Regions from separate parts of the Streptomyces sp. NPDC127068 genome, predicted to be linked through region 2. Evidence: riboswitches for the same ligand, from Rfam matches in the RefSeq annotation. Region 2 holds a riboswitch; each other region holds the start of a gene.
The links. A riboswitch is a leader RNA that binds a small molecule or an ion and turns the genes downstream of it on or off. The one in region 2 is predicted to bind thiamine pyrophosphate.
Positions count from the first base shown of each region.

Region 1: it holds a riboswitch for thiamine pyrophosphate, as region 2 does, so the genes downstream of both, ACFWIA_RS09375 (thiamine ABC transporter substrate binding subunit) here and thiC (phosphomethylpyrimidine synthase ThiC) in region 2, are expected to answer to the same signal.
Region 3: it holds a riboswitch for thiamine pyrophosphate, as region 2 does, so the genes downstream of both, thiO (glycine oxidase ThiO) here and thiC (phosphomethylpyrimidine synthase ThiC) in region 2, are expected to answer to the same signal.

Region 1 covers NZ_JBHXEN010000011.1:68,706-72,767, forward strand. Annotated here, with positions in the region: gene rlmN (23S rRNA (adenine(2503)-C(2))-methyltransferase RlmN) at 121-1,227, shown strand; TPP riboswitch at 1,318-1,438, shown strand; gene ACFWIA_RS09375 (thiamine ABC transporter substrate binding subunit) at 1,524-2,612, shown strand; gene ACFWIA_RS09380 (ABC transporter permease) at 2,759-4,062, shown strand, end outside.
Region 2 covers NZ_JBHXEN010000025.1:11,163-15,224, forward strand. Annotated here, with positions in the region: gene ACFWIA_RS17510 (SsgA family sporulation/cell division regulator) at 1-214, shown strand, start outside; gene ACFWIA_RS17515 (YibE/F family protein) at 293-1,756, opposite strand; TPP riboswitch at 1,828-1,994, shown strand; gene thiC (phosphomethylpyrimidine synthase ThiC) at 1,987-3,819, shown strand; gene ACFWIA_RS17525 (hypothetical protein) at 3,905-4,062, opposite strand, start outside.
Region 3 covers NZ_JBHXEN010000032.1:38,103-42,164, forward strand. Annotated here, with positions in the region: gene ACFWIA_RS20875 (thiazole synthase) at 1-678, opposite strand, end outside; gene thiS (sulfur carrier protein ThiS) at 680-913, opposite strand; gene thiO (glycine oxidase ThiO) at 910-2,067, opposite strand; TPP riboswitch at 2,064-2,177, opposite strand; gene ACFWIA_RS20890 (hypothetical protein) at 2,226-2,621, shown strand; gene ACFWIA_RS20895 (NAD(P)/FAD-dependent oxidoreductase) at 2,890-4,053, shown strand.

The sequences.
Region 1 (4,062 bases), on a different contig from region 2:
CGGCCGCGACCACCAGCGCGAACGCGACGGGCACCGGGTCGCCCGCAGTCGACGGGGGCGGCCGGAGCCGCCCGGGACGCACCCGGGCCACCGGCTCGCGTCTGCGACACTGGAGGCACCATGCCCAAGCCCGGAGAACTCACTTTCGTCGCCCCGCGCGGAGCCAAGAAGCCCCCGCGGCACCTCGCCGACCTCTCGCCCGCCGAGCGCAAGGAAGCCGTCGCCGCCATCGGCGAGAAACCGTTCCGCGCCAAGCAGCTCTCGCAGCACTACTTCGCGCGGTACGTCCACGACCCCGCACAGTGGACGGACATCCCGGCCGGCGCGCGCGACAGGTTGCAGGAGGCCCTCCTCCCGGACCTGATGTCCGTGGTGCGGCACATCAGCTGCGACGACGACACCACCCGCAAGACGCTGTGGCGCCTGTTCGACGGCACCCTCGTGGAGTCGGTGCTGATGCGGTACCCGGACCGGGTCACCATGTGCATCAGCTCCCAGGCCGGCTGCGGAATGAACTGCCCCTTCTGCGCCACCGGCCAGGCGGGGCTGGACCGCAATCTGTCGACGGCCGAGATCGTGCACCAGATCGTGGACGGCATGCGCGCGCTGCGGGACGGGGAGATCCCCGGCGGCCCGGCGCGCCTGTCGAACATCGTGTTCATGGGCATGGGCGAGCCGCTGGCCAACTACAACCGCGTCGTGGGGGCGATCCGTCGCCTCACCGACCCGGAGCCGGACGGCCTCGGCCTGTCCCAGCGCGGGATCACGGTGTCGACGGTCGGGCTCGTCCCCGCGATCCGCCGGTTCACCGACGAGGGCTTCAAGTGCCGGCTCGCGATCTCCCTGCACGCGCCCGACGACGAGCTGCGCGACACCCTCGTCCCGGTCAACACGCGCTGGAAGGTCCGGGAGGTCCTCGACGCCGGCTGGGAGTACACCGAGCGGTCCGGTCGGCGGCTGTCCATCGAGTACGCCCTGATCCGGGACATCAACGACCAGGCGTGGCGCGGTGACCTGCTCGGCCGACTGCTCAAGAACAAGCGGGTGCACGTCAACCTGATCCCGCTCAATCCGACGCCCGGCTCGAAGTGGACCGCGTCCCGTCCCGAGGACGAGAAGGCGTTCGTGGAGGCCATCGCCGCGCACGGGGTGGCGGTGACCGTCCGGGACACCCGGGGCCAGGAGATCGACGGGGCCTGTGGACAGCTGGCGGCATCCGAACGCTAGAGCGGTACTCTTGTCCCGAACGCCCGCATAGCACCCTGTGCGCAGCGAGCGGTTCGCGCCATTCGCAGCACGTTCACGACAGACAACTGCATTTTCCGACAGGGGAGCGCCACAGCGCTGAGAGTGCGGCAGCCGGGTCACACCGGCGGGCCGCAGACCCTCTGAACCTCGCCCGGGTCATTCCGGGTAGGAAGTTCGGTCACCACTCAAGCTGTTGCGCCCTGCCCGCGCTCCCGCCCCGGGGGCCGCGGGCGGGGCCGCGTCTCTTCCTGGTCCGCTCCAGGAGGAACAACCACGTGAGCACCACCAAGAAGGCCACCGCCGTCGCCCTCGCGGCCGGGCTGGGCCTCGTCACCCTCTCCGGCTGCGCCGAGAGCAGCGACGACGGGCACGGCAGCGCGTCCAAGACGGTCACCCTGGTCAGCCACAGCTCCTTCGCCGCCTCCGAAGAGGTGCTGGAGGAGTTCGAGAAGGAGTCCGGTTACACGCTCAAGGTCCTGGAGGACGGGGACGCGGGCGTCGCCGTCAACAAGGCCATCCTGACCAAGGGCAACCCGCAGGGCGACGTGTTCTTCGGCATCGACAACACCCTGCTCTCCCGCGGCCTCGACAACGACCTCTTCACGCCGTACGAGGCGGCGGGCGCGGACAGCGTCCGGCTCCCGAAGCGGCCGTTGCTCGACAAGCAGGACCGGGTCACCCTCGTCGACACCGGCGAGATATGCGTCAACTACGACAAGAAGTACTTCGCGGACAAGGGCGTGACCCCGCCGGAGACCTTCGACGACCTGGTGAAGCCGGCGTACAAGAACCTCCTCGTGGTGGAGAACCCGGCCACCTCCTCGCCCGGCCTCGGCTTCCTCATGGGCACCGTCGCCCAGCAGGGCGGCGCCGCGTGGCCCGACTACTGGAAGAAGCTGAAGGACAACGGCGTCAAGGTCGTGGACGGCTGGGACCAGGCGTACAACGAGGAGTTCTCCGGTTCCGCCGGCGGCAAGAAGGCCGGCGGCGACCGTCCGCTCGTCGTCTCGTACGCCTCCTCCCCGCCCGTCGAGGCGATCTACTCCGACCCCAAGCCCGCCGAGGCGCCGACCGGCGTCTCCACCGGCACCTGCTTCCAGCAGGCGGAGTACGCGGGGCTGCTCGCGGGTGCGAAGAACCCGGAGGGCGGCAAGGCCCTGCTGGACTTCATGAGCGAGCGCACCTTCCAGGCGGACCTGCCGCTGAACATGTTCGTGGACCCCGTGCACAAGGACGTCAAGGTCCCCGCGGACTTCGCCCGGTACGCGGTGGAGGTGCCCTCGCCGCTGACGATGGACCCGGAGCGGATCGCCGACCACCGTGACCAGTGGGTCAAGCAGTGGACCTCGCTCGTAGTGAAGTAGGCCGCGCGGCCGACGCCCCCCGCCCCGGTGACCCGCTCGGGTCGGGGGCGGCGGCCGGCACGGGCCCCGGGCGCACCGACGCCCCCGGGCCCGCGGCCCCGCGCACCCGGTCGGATCGCCGGGGCGCCCTGCTGCGCTGCGCGCTGATGGCGCTGCCGGTGGTGTTCTTCGCGGTGTTCTTCGCCTACCCGGTGACCGCGATCGTGGCGCGCGGGCTGCGGCCGGAGGGCGTCTGGCAGCTCGGGGCGATCGGGGAGGTGCTGGCCCGCCCGGAGATCCGCGAGGTGCTGTGGTTCACCACCTGGCAGGCCCTCGCCTCGACGGCGCTGACCCTGCTGATCGCGCTGCCCGGCGCCTACGTCTTCGCCCGGTTCGCCTTCCCCGGCAAGCAGGTGCTGCGGGCCGTGGTCACCGTGCCCTTCGTGCTGCCCACCGTCGTCGCCGGCTCGGCGTTCCTCGCCCTCCTCGGCCGCGGCGGTCTGCTGGACCGGGCGGCCGGCGTACGGCTCGACACCACCGTGTGGGCGATCCTGCTGGCGCACGTCTTCTTCAACTACGCGGTCGTGGTGCGCACCGTGGGCGGACTCTGGGCCCAACTCGACCCCCGGCAGGAGGAGGCCGCCCGGGTGCTCGGCGCCTCCCGGTTCGCCGCCTGGCGGACGGTGACCCTGCCCGCGCTGCGGCCCGCCGTCGCGGGAGCCACCCTGATGGTGTTCCTGTTCACCTTCACCTCCTTCGGCGTGGTGCAGATCCTCGGCGGCCCCGCGTTCTCCACCCTGGAAGTGGAGATCTACCGGCAGACCTCCCAGATCTTCGACCTCTCCAGCGCGGCCGTGCTCACCCTGGTGCAGTTCGTCGCCGTCGGTCTGATCCTCGCCGTCCACGCCTGGAGCGTGCGCCGCCGGGAGCACGGGCTACGGCTGGTCGACCCCTCGATCACCGCGCGCCGCCCGCGCGGTGCGGGGCAGTGGGCGCTGCTCGCCGGGGTGCTGGCCACCGTCGCCGGGCTGATCGTGCTGCCCCTCGGGGTGCTGGTGGCCCGCTCCTTCCAGGACGCCGACGGGGCCTTCACCCTCACCTACTACCGGGCGCTCACCTCCGCCGAGGGCGGCGCGTTCCTCGTGCCGCCCATCGACGCCATCGGCAACTCCCTGCTGTACGCGCTCGCCGCCACCGCCATCGCCCTGGTCATCGGGGGGCTCGCCGCCGCCGCACTGACCCGGCGCGCGGGGCGCCTGGTGCGCGGCTTCGACGCGCTGCTCATGCTGCCGCTGGGGGTGTCCGCGGTCACCGTCGGCTTCGGGTTCCTGATCACCCTGGACGAGCCGCCGCTCGACCTGCGGGCCTCCTGGTGGCTGGTGCCGCTGGCGCAGGCCCTGGTCGGGGTGCCGTTCGTGGTGCGCACGATGCTGCCCGTCCTCAGGTCCGTCGACGGGCGGCTGCGGGAGGC
Region 2 (4,062 bases):
GGACGATCCGGAGATCCTCAGCGATGTGTTGATCACGCTTCAGGTGGGTGCCGAACAGGCCGTCTTCCGGGCGGGGGTGGCGCCGTTGATCGCCTTCCTGGACCGCACGGACAAGATCGTTCCGCTGGGCCAGGAACGGGCGATGGCCGGATTCGACTCCCTGTTGGACCAGGCGCTCGACCGCATCCTGGCGGAGGAACAGAGCGCGGGTTGACGTCCCGTCAACGCCGTGGCCGGACCATCCCCCCGGGGGTGGGTCCCCCGATGAGCACCCGCCCCCGTCCCGGACGGTTCAGCCGCCCGTACGCGCCTTGCGGCGGCGGCGGCCCCGGCCCCCGGGCGACGGGACGGTACGCGCGGGAGCGGCGCCCGTTCCCGGGCGGTCCGCGGCCACCACCAGCGTGGCCAAGGCCGTCGTGACCGGCACGGACGCCACCAGGCCGATCGATCCGACCAGCGTCCGGACGATCTCCTCGGCGACCAACTCGCTGTTGGCCACCGTGCCCACGGAACTCTGCGCGATCGAGAACAGCAGCAGCAACGGCAGCGCCGCGCCCGCATAGGCCAGGACCAGGGTGTTGACCACCGAGGCGATGTGGTCCCGCCCGATGCGGATGCCCGCGCGGTACAGCGCGCGGCGACTCATCGTCGGATCGGCCTGGTGCAACTCCCAGACCGCCGAGGTCTGGGTGACGGTCACGTCGTCCAGCACGCCGAGCGAACCGATGATCACCCCGGCCAGCAGCAGACCGCTCATGTCGATCCCCGGGTACAGCCCGTGGATCAGACCGGTGTTGTCGTCGGTGTCCCCGGTGAGCGAGGCCCAGCCGATGAACAGGGAACCCAACACCCCGATCAGCAGCAGGGACACCAGCGTGCCGAGCACGGCCACCGAGGTGCGGGCGGACAGCCCGTGGCACATGTACAAGGCGATCAGCATGATCGCGCTCGCCCCGACCACCGCGACGACCAGCGGATTCGAGCCCTGGAGGATCGCGGGCAGGATGAAGAACGTCAGGATCAGGAAGCTCACCGCGAGGGCCACCAGGGCCATCAGCCCGCGCAGCCGGCCGACGAGCACCACGGCGAGCGCGAACAGTCCGGCCAACAGCACCATCGGAAGCCGACGGTTGGTGTCCGCGACCGAGTACTGGAGGTCCCGCGGCGCGTCGGGGGCGTAGGCGACGATCACCTTCTGGCCCTGTTCCAGCTTCCGCGAGGCATCGGGCTGCACGATCTCGGTGAACGTCCGACCCGCGTGCGGACCCGTGGTGACCTTGACGGTGGCCTTGCCGCAGTCGCCGGTCGACCGCTGCTGCGCCTGACTGCCCTCAGGGGTCGAGGTGTCTCCGGTCGGCGGGACGGCGCCCGCGTTGACGGACTTGCAGTCGACCCGGTCGACCCGGGTGACCGTCGCCTGCTCGGTCTGCCGGTCGAAGCCGACGCCCGTGCGCTCGTGGGTGGGGGCGCCGCCCGGCCACAGGACGACCAGCCCCACGACGACGGCCGTGGCGAAGGGGATCAGCACCGCGGCGATGATGCGGCGCAAGCGGGCCGAGACGGGCGCCGCCGGACCGTGGGAGTGAGAATGCCCGTGGCCCCCGTGGCCCCCGTGGCCTCCCCCGCCTCCTCCCTGGCCGCCGTGGCCGTCCGGACCGTGGCCGTGGCCGTGGGCGGTCGACTCCGGGGCCGTCGCGGGGGACGGCGACCAGGGCTGTCCGGCGGGCGGGACGGGAGGCTGCGGCGTGGTGGTCACCGCCCGATCATCGCAAGAACGGGCGGGGCCCACTGTTCAGCACGCCAGACATGACGCTAGCGTGGGGGCACCTTTGCACACGCGGGAGCTCGGAGCACCGGGCTGAGAGGGCGCTGACCTCCGTACCCGGACCTGCTCGACGCTTCACGCGGACGGGTGCTCCGGCGGAGAACCGCTGCGTCGACCGCTGAACCTGTTACCGGGTAATGCCGGCGTAGGGAGTAGGTCTCATGACCATCAAGGACGCACGCACGCCTGCCGTGACCGCGCCCGACCCCACCGATCCCACGGACACTGCGGCCCCCACGGACACTGCGGACCCCGGGCCGACCGTCGGTTGGCACAAGGCGTACGTCGAGGGCCCCCGCCCCGACCTGCGCGTGCCGGTCCGTCAGGTCCACCTCACCAACGGCCGGTCGATCACCCTGTACGACACCTCCGGCCCGTACACCGATCCGCACGCGGACACCGACGTCCGCCGCGGGTTGGCGCCGCTACGGGAGAACTGGATCATCGCGCGCGGCGACACCGAGGAGTACGCGGGACGTCCGGCCCGCCCCGAGGACGACGGGCTCAAGCACACCTCGCCGCGCGGGGGTCTGCGCAACCTGGACGCGGTGTTCCCGGGGCGCCCCCGCCAGCCCCGACGGGGCCGCGACGGAAAGCACGTCACCCAACTCGCCTACGCGCGCCGCGGTGAGGTCACGCCCGAGATGGAGTTCGTGGCGCTCCGCGAGAACGTCGAACCCGAGGTCGTACGGGCCGAGATCGCCGCCGGCCGGGCGGTGCTGCCCGCGAACGTGAACCACCCGGAGATCGAGCCGATGATCATCGGCAAGCGGTTCCTGGTGAAGGTCAACGCCAACATCGGCAACTCCGCCGTCACCTCGTCCATCGAGGAGGAGGTGGACAAGATGACCTGGGCCACCCGTTGGGGCGCCGACACCGTCATGGACCTGTCCACCGGCCGCAACATCCACACCACCCGGGAGTGGGTGCTGCGCAACTCCCCCGTGCCGATCGGAACGGTGCCGCTCTACCAGGCGTTGGAGAAGGTGGACGGCCGGGCGGAGGAACTGACCTGGGAGATCTACAAGGACACGGTCATCGAGCAGGCCCAGCAGGGCGTGGACTACATGACCGTCCACGCGGGCGTCCGGCTGCCGTACGTACCGCTCACGGCGCGCCGCAAGACCGGCATCGTGTCGCGCGGCGGATCGATCATGGCCGCGTGGTGCCTGGCGCACCACAAGGAGTCCTTCCTGTACGAGAACTTCGAGGAACTGTGCGAGATCCTCGCCGCCTACGACGTCACGTACTCCCTGGGCGACGGGCTGCGCCCCGGTTCCATCGCGGACGCCAACGACGAGGCGCAGTTCGCGGAGTTGCGCACCCTCGGTGAACTGAACCGGATCGCCAAGGGCTTCGACGTCCAGACCATGATCGAGGGCCCCGGACACGTGCCGATGCACAAGATCAAGGAGAACATCGACCTCCAGCAGGAGATCTGCGAGGAGGCCCCGTTCTACACCCTGGGTCCCCTGACCACCGACATCGCGCCCGCCTACGACCACATCACGTCCGGGATCGGCGCCGCCATGATCGCCTGGTGGGGCACCGCGATGCTCTGCTACGTCACGCCCAAGGAGCACCTGGGCCTGCCCAACCGTGACGACGTGAAGACCGGGGTCATCACGTACAAGATCGCCGCCCATGCCGCGGACCTGGCGAAGGGGCATCCCGGGGCCCAGGAGTGGGACGACGCGCTCTCCGACGCCCGTTTCGAGTTCCGCTGGGAGGACCAGTTCAACCTGGCCCTCGACCCCGACACGGCACGGTCCTTCCATGACGAGACCCTGCCCGCGGAACCCGCGAAGACGGCGCACTTCTGTTCCATGTGCGGGCCGAAGTTCTGCTCGATGAAGATCAGCCAGAGCATCAACGAGCGGTTCGGCGGCGACGCCGCTGCGGACGCCTCCGCGGAGGAGGTCGCCGAGGGCATGCTCCAGAAGTCCAAGGAGTTCGCGGCCTCGGGCAACCGGGTCTACCTCCCGCTGGCGTAGCGGGCGCGACCGGCCCGAGCTGCGGCGGGTCCGCGCGGGAGGTCCGCGCGGGCCCGCCGCCGGACGCGTGCCCGAGTGCGGCGGGCTACTCCGGTGGGTGTTCGGGCCCGCCGAAGTCCGGGCTGCTGAAGTCCGGGCTCGAATAGCTGGGGCGCGGCCCCGTCGAGCCCCGGTCGGGGCTGCTGAACCCCGGCCGGTGGTAGCCGAGGTGCGGCATCCGACCGGAGGTGCCGGCACCCGCCG
Region 3 (4,062 bases), on a different contig from region 2:
GGCGTGCCGCACGGCCTCGGCCATCAGCACCGGCACCCGGGCCCGGGTCACCGCTGAGGCGAGCATCACCCCCGCACAGCCCAGCTCCATGGCCAGCGCCACGTCCGAGGCGGTTCCGGCCCCCGCGTCCAGGATGACCGGGACCCCCGCCCGCTCCACGATCAACTCGAAGTTGTGCGGATTGCGGATGCCCAGCCCGGAGCCGATGGGCGAGCCCAGCGGCATCACCGCCGCGCACCCCACGTCCTCCAGCTTGCGCGCCAGGACGGGATCGTCATTGGTGTACGGCAGGACGGTGAAACCGTCGTCGACGAGGATCTCGGCGGCGTCCAGCAACTCGACGGGATCGGGCAGCAGGGTCCGCTCGTCGGCGATGACCTCCAGCTTGACCAGGTCGGTGCCGAGCGCCTCCCGGGCCAGCCGCGCGGTGAGCACCGCCTCCCCGGCGGTGAAGCAGCCCGCGGTGTTGGGCAGCACCCGGATGCCGAGCCGGTCCAGCACGGACAGCACCGAGCCGGCGGTCGTCGGGTCGACCCGTCGCATCGCGACGGTGGTCAGCTCGGTGCCGGAGGCCACCAGCGAGCGTTCCAGCACGTCGAGGCTGGGGGCGCCGCCGGTGCCCATGATCAGCCGGGAGCCGTAGCTCCGGCCGCCGAGGACGAAGGGGTCGTCGGCCACGTCAGCCTCCCTGGACCGCGGTGAGGACCTCGACGCGGTCGCCGTCCGCGAGCACGACCCGCGGCCAGCCCGTGCGCGGGACGACCGTCTCGTTGAGGGCGGCGGCCACTCCGCCGGGCGCGGTGGTGAGCGAGGCGACCAGGTCGCCGAGGGTCGTCCCGGGGGTGACGTCCCGGTGCTCGCCGTTGAGGGTGACGCTCAGGGTCGTGGACCCGGGGGCGGGTGACGCGCTCATGCGGGCTGCTCCTGGGGGAGGCGGGCGAACCGGAGGGGGGTGAAGGGGCGTGCGGCGTCCGGCAGTGCACCGTGCACCAGGGCGTGGGCCAGGACGTCCCCGGTGACGGGGGTGAGCAGCACGCCGTTGCGGTGGTGGCCGGTGGCCAGCAGCAGCCCGTCCAAGGCGGTGGGGCCGAGCAGGGGAGCGTTGTCGGGCGAGCCGGGCCGTAGCCCCGCACGGGTCTCGACGAGCGGCAGTTCGGTGATGCCGGGGACCAGCTCGTGGGCGTCCCGCAGCAGTTCGTACACGCCGCCCGCGGTGACGGTGGTGTCCCAGCCCAGTTCCTCGCTGGTGGCTCCGAGGACCAGCTCACCGTCCTCGCGCGGCACCAGGTACACCTGCCCGCCGCGCACCACCGCCCGCACGGTCCGACTCAGGAACGGGCCGAAGCCGGGCGGCACCCTCAGCCGCAGGATCTGCCCCTTGACGGGCCGTACCGGTGGCACGACCTCGTCGGGGACCCCCGCGAGTCGTCCGCTGCGGCTGCCCGCGGCGAGGACGACCTGCCCGGCCGCCAGCTCGGTGCCGTCGGCGAGCAGGGCGCCCGCGGCCCGCTCCCGGCGGACGACCAGGTGTTCGGCCCGCTGCCGGTGGAAGACCACACCGGCCGACGCACAGGCGGTGACCAGGGCCGCGGCCAGCCGCCGCGGGTCGATCTGGTGGTCGTCGTCCACCCGCAGCCCGCCGCGCACGCCCGGCGCCAGCATCGGTTCGAGCCGCCGGCACTCCCGACCGTTGAGCCACTGGGGCGTCAGTCCCGCCGCGGTCTGCACGGCGTGCAACTCCCGCAGCTGGGACCGGTCGTCGGCGTCGAGGGCGACGGCGAGGGTGCCGCAGCGCCGGTAGCCGAGGTCCGCCCCGGTGACTTCGGACAGTTCGGCGACGAACGCCGGATAGGCCCGGGCCGAGGCGGTGTTGAGGGCGAGGAGCTGCTCCTCGCCGGGGTGCAGTTCGGTGACCGCGGCGAGCATCCCGGCCGCCACCTGCGCGGCGCCGCCGCCCGGCGCGGGGTCCACCAGCGCGGTGCTCAGACCGCGCCCGGCGGCCCGCCAGGCCGTCACCAGACCGATGATCCCGCCGCCCACCACCAGGACGTCCGCTGAACGAGACATGGGTGCTCCGCTCCTCCCTTCGCCGGCATGACCCGGATCAGGTTCGTACGGTCGGAGGCCGGTCAGCCTCCCTCTCAGCCCGGTGCGTCCGGGCTCCCGCGAGTTACGTTGGCCACCCTAACCCGATGCCCCGCACCCCAGTAAGGGAGTCGTGTCCCGTGCCCGACCAGCCGCACCGCCCCGACGCACCGGCCGCGCCCTCGCTCGACGGACGGGTCCTGGTACCCGTGGCCGACCAGGCGCCCGGCCAGGTCGGCACCCGCACCCGCTTCGCCTACCACGAGCGCGACGGCGTGGTCTGGGCCGACTACGCGGGCGGCGAGGTGGTCCGCGGCCACCTCGTCGGCACCCGCACCGGGGACCGGCTGGACTTCCGGTACGTCCAACTGCGCAGCGACGGGACGACCGCATCCGGACACTGCGCGTCCCGGGTGGTCGCCCTGCCGGACGGGCGGGTGCGGCTGTGGGAGACCTGGGAGTGGGAGTCCCACGAGGGGCGGGGAACGAGCGTGGTGGAGGAGACACCGCCCGAGCCGGGACCGACCGCCGACTGAGCCGGCGTCCGGGTGTCTAGGGTGACGACCGGGGACAGCCGGATGCCGGCCGACGGCCCCACGACCCAACGAGGCGGACGAGGGCGACATGCCAGACGAGACAGCCGAGACAGCCGAAACGTACGAGGCACCCGGGGCGACCGAAACGACTGGGACGACCGGGACGACCGGGGCCACGGAGACGGGCGCGGCGGGCAGGACGGCCGCGACGGCCGAACCGGGCAGTACGGCGGAGCGGCCACCGGGCGTCGTCATCGCGGGCGCGGGCATGGCCGGGGTGCAGACCGCGGTCGCCCTGCGCGAACAGGGCTTCGCCGGACCGGTCGTCCTGATCGGAGCCGAACCCCACCAGCCCTACGACCGGCCGCCGTTGTCCAAGGCCGTGCTCCTGGGCAAGGCCGAGGACTCCGCCTTCGACGTGGACTTCGGGGCGCTCGGCATCGACCTGCGGCTCGGCCTGGAGGTCACCGGCGTCCGCCCCGACGACCACGCACTCGACACCGAGGCCGGACCCGTCCCGTACGACACGCTGGTCATCGCGACCGGCGCCGAACCGATCCGGTTGCCGGGCGCGGACGGCGTCCCCGGAGTGCACCTGCTGCGCACCCTGGACGACGCCGAGCGGCTGCGCCCGGTGCTCGCCGACCAGCACGACGTCGTGGTGGTCGGCGCCGGCTGGATCGGCGCCGAGTTCGCGACGGCCGCCCGTGAGGCGGGCTGCGCGGTGACCGTGGTGGAGGCCGCCGACCGGCCGCTCGCCGGCGCCCTGCCCGCCGAGGTCGCCGCCCCCATGGCCGACTGGTACGCGGAGGCCGGGGCCACCCTGCGCACCCGGGCGCGCGTGGTCCGCGTCCAGCCGGGCGAAGTGGTCCTGGACGACGGCGGCGTGCTGCCCGCCGGCGCGGTGGTGGTGGGCATCGGCGCCCGCCCCGCCACCGACTGGCTCGCCGGCTCCGGGATCGCACTCGGCGCGCACCGGGAAGTACTTGCCGACGACCACCTGCGGACCTCGGTGCCCGACGTCTACGCGGTCGGCGACTGCGCCTCCTTCCCCTCCGCCCGGTACGGCGAACGCCTGCTGGTGCACCACTGGGACAACGCGCTCCAGGGCCCGCGCACGGTCGCCGCCGGCATCGTCGGCGAGGTGCCCGCCGTGTACGACCCGGTGCCGTACTTCTGGTCCGAGCAGTTCGGGCGCTTCGTCCAGTACGCGGGCCACCACGAAGGCGCCGACGCGGTGGTGTGGCGCGGGGAGCCCTCGGGCGCCGCCTGGTCGGTGTGCTGGCTGCGCGGCGGGCGGCTGGTGGCGCTGCTGGCCGTGGGGCGCCCCCGGGACCTGGCCCAGGGACGCAAGCTGATCGAGTCCGGCGCGGTGCTCGACACCGGGCTGCTGGTGGACCCGGCGCGCCCCCTGAAGTCGGCCGTCCGCTGACCCTCCGGG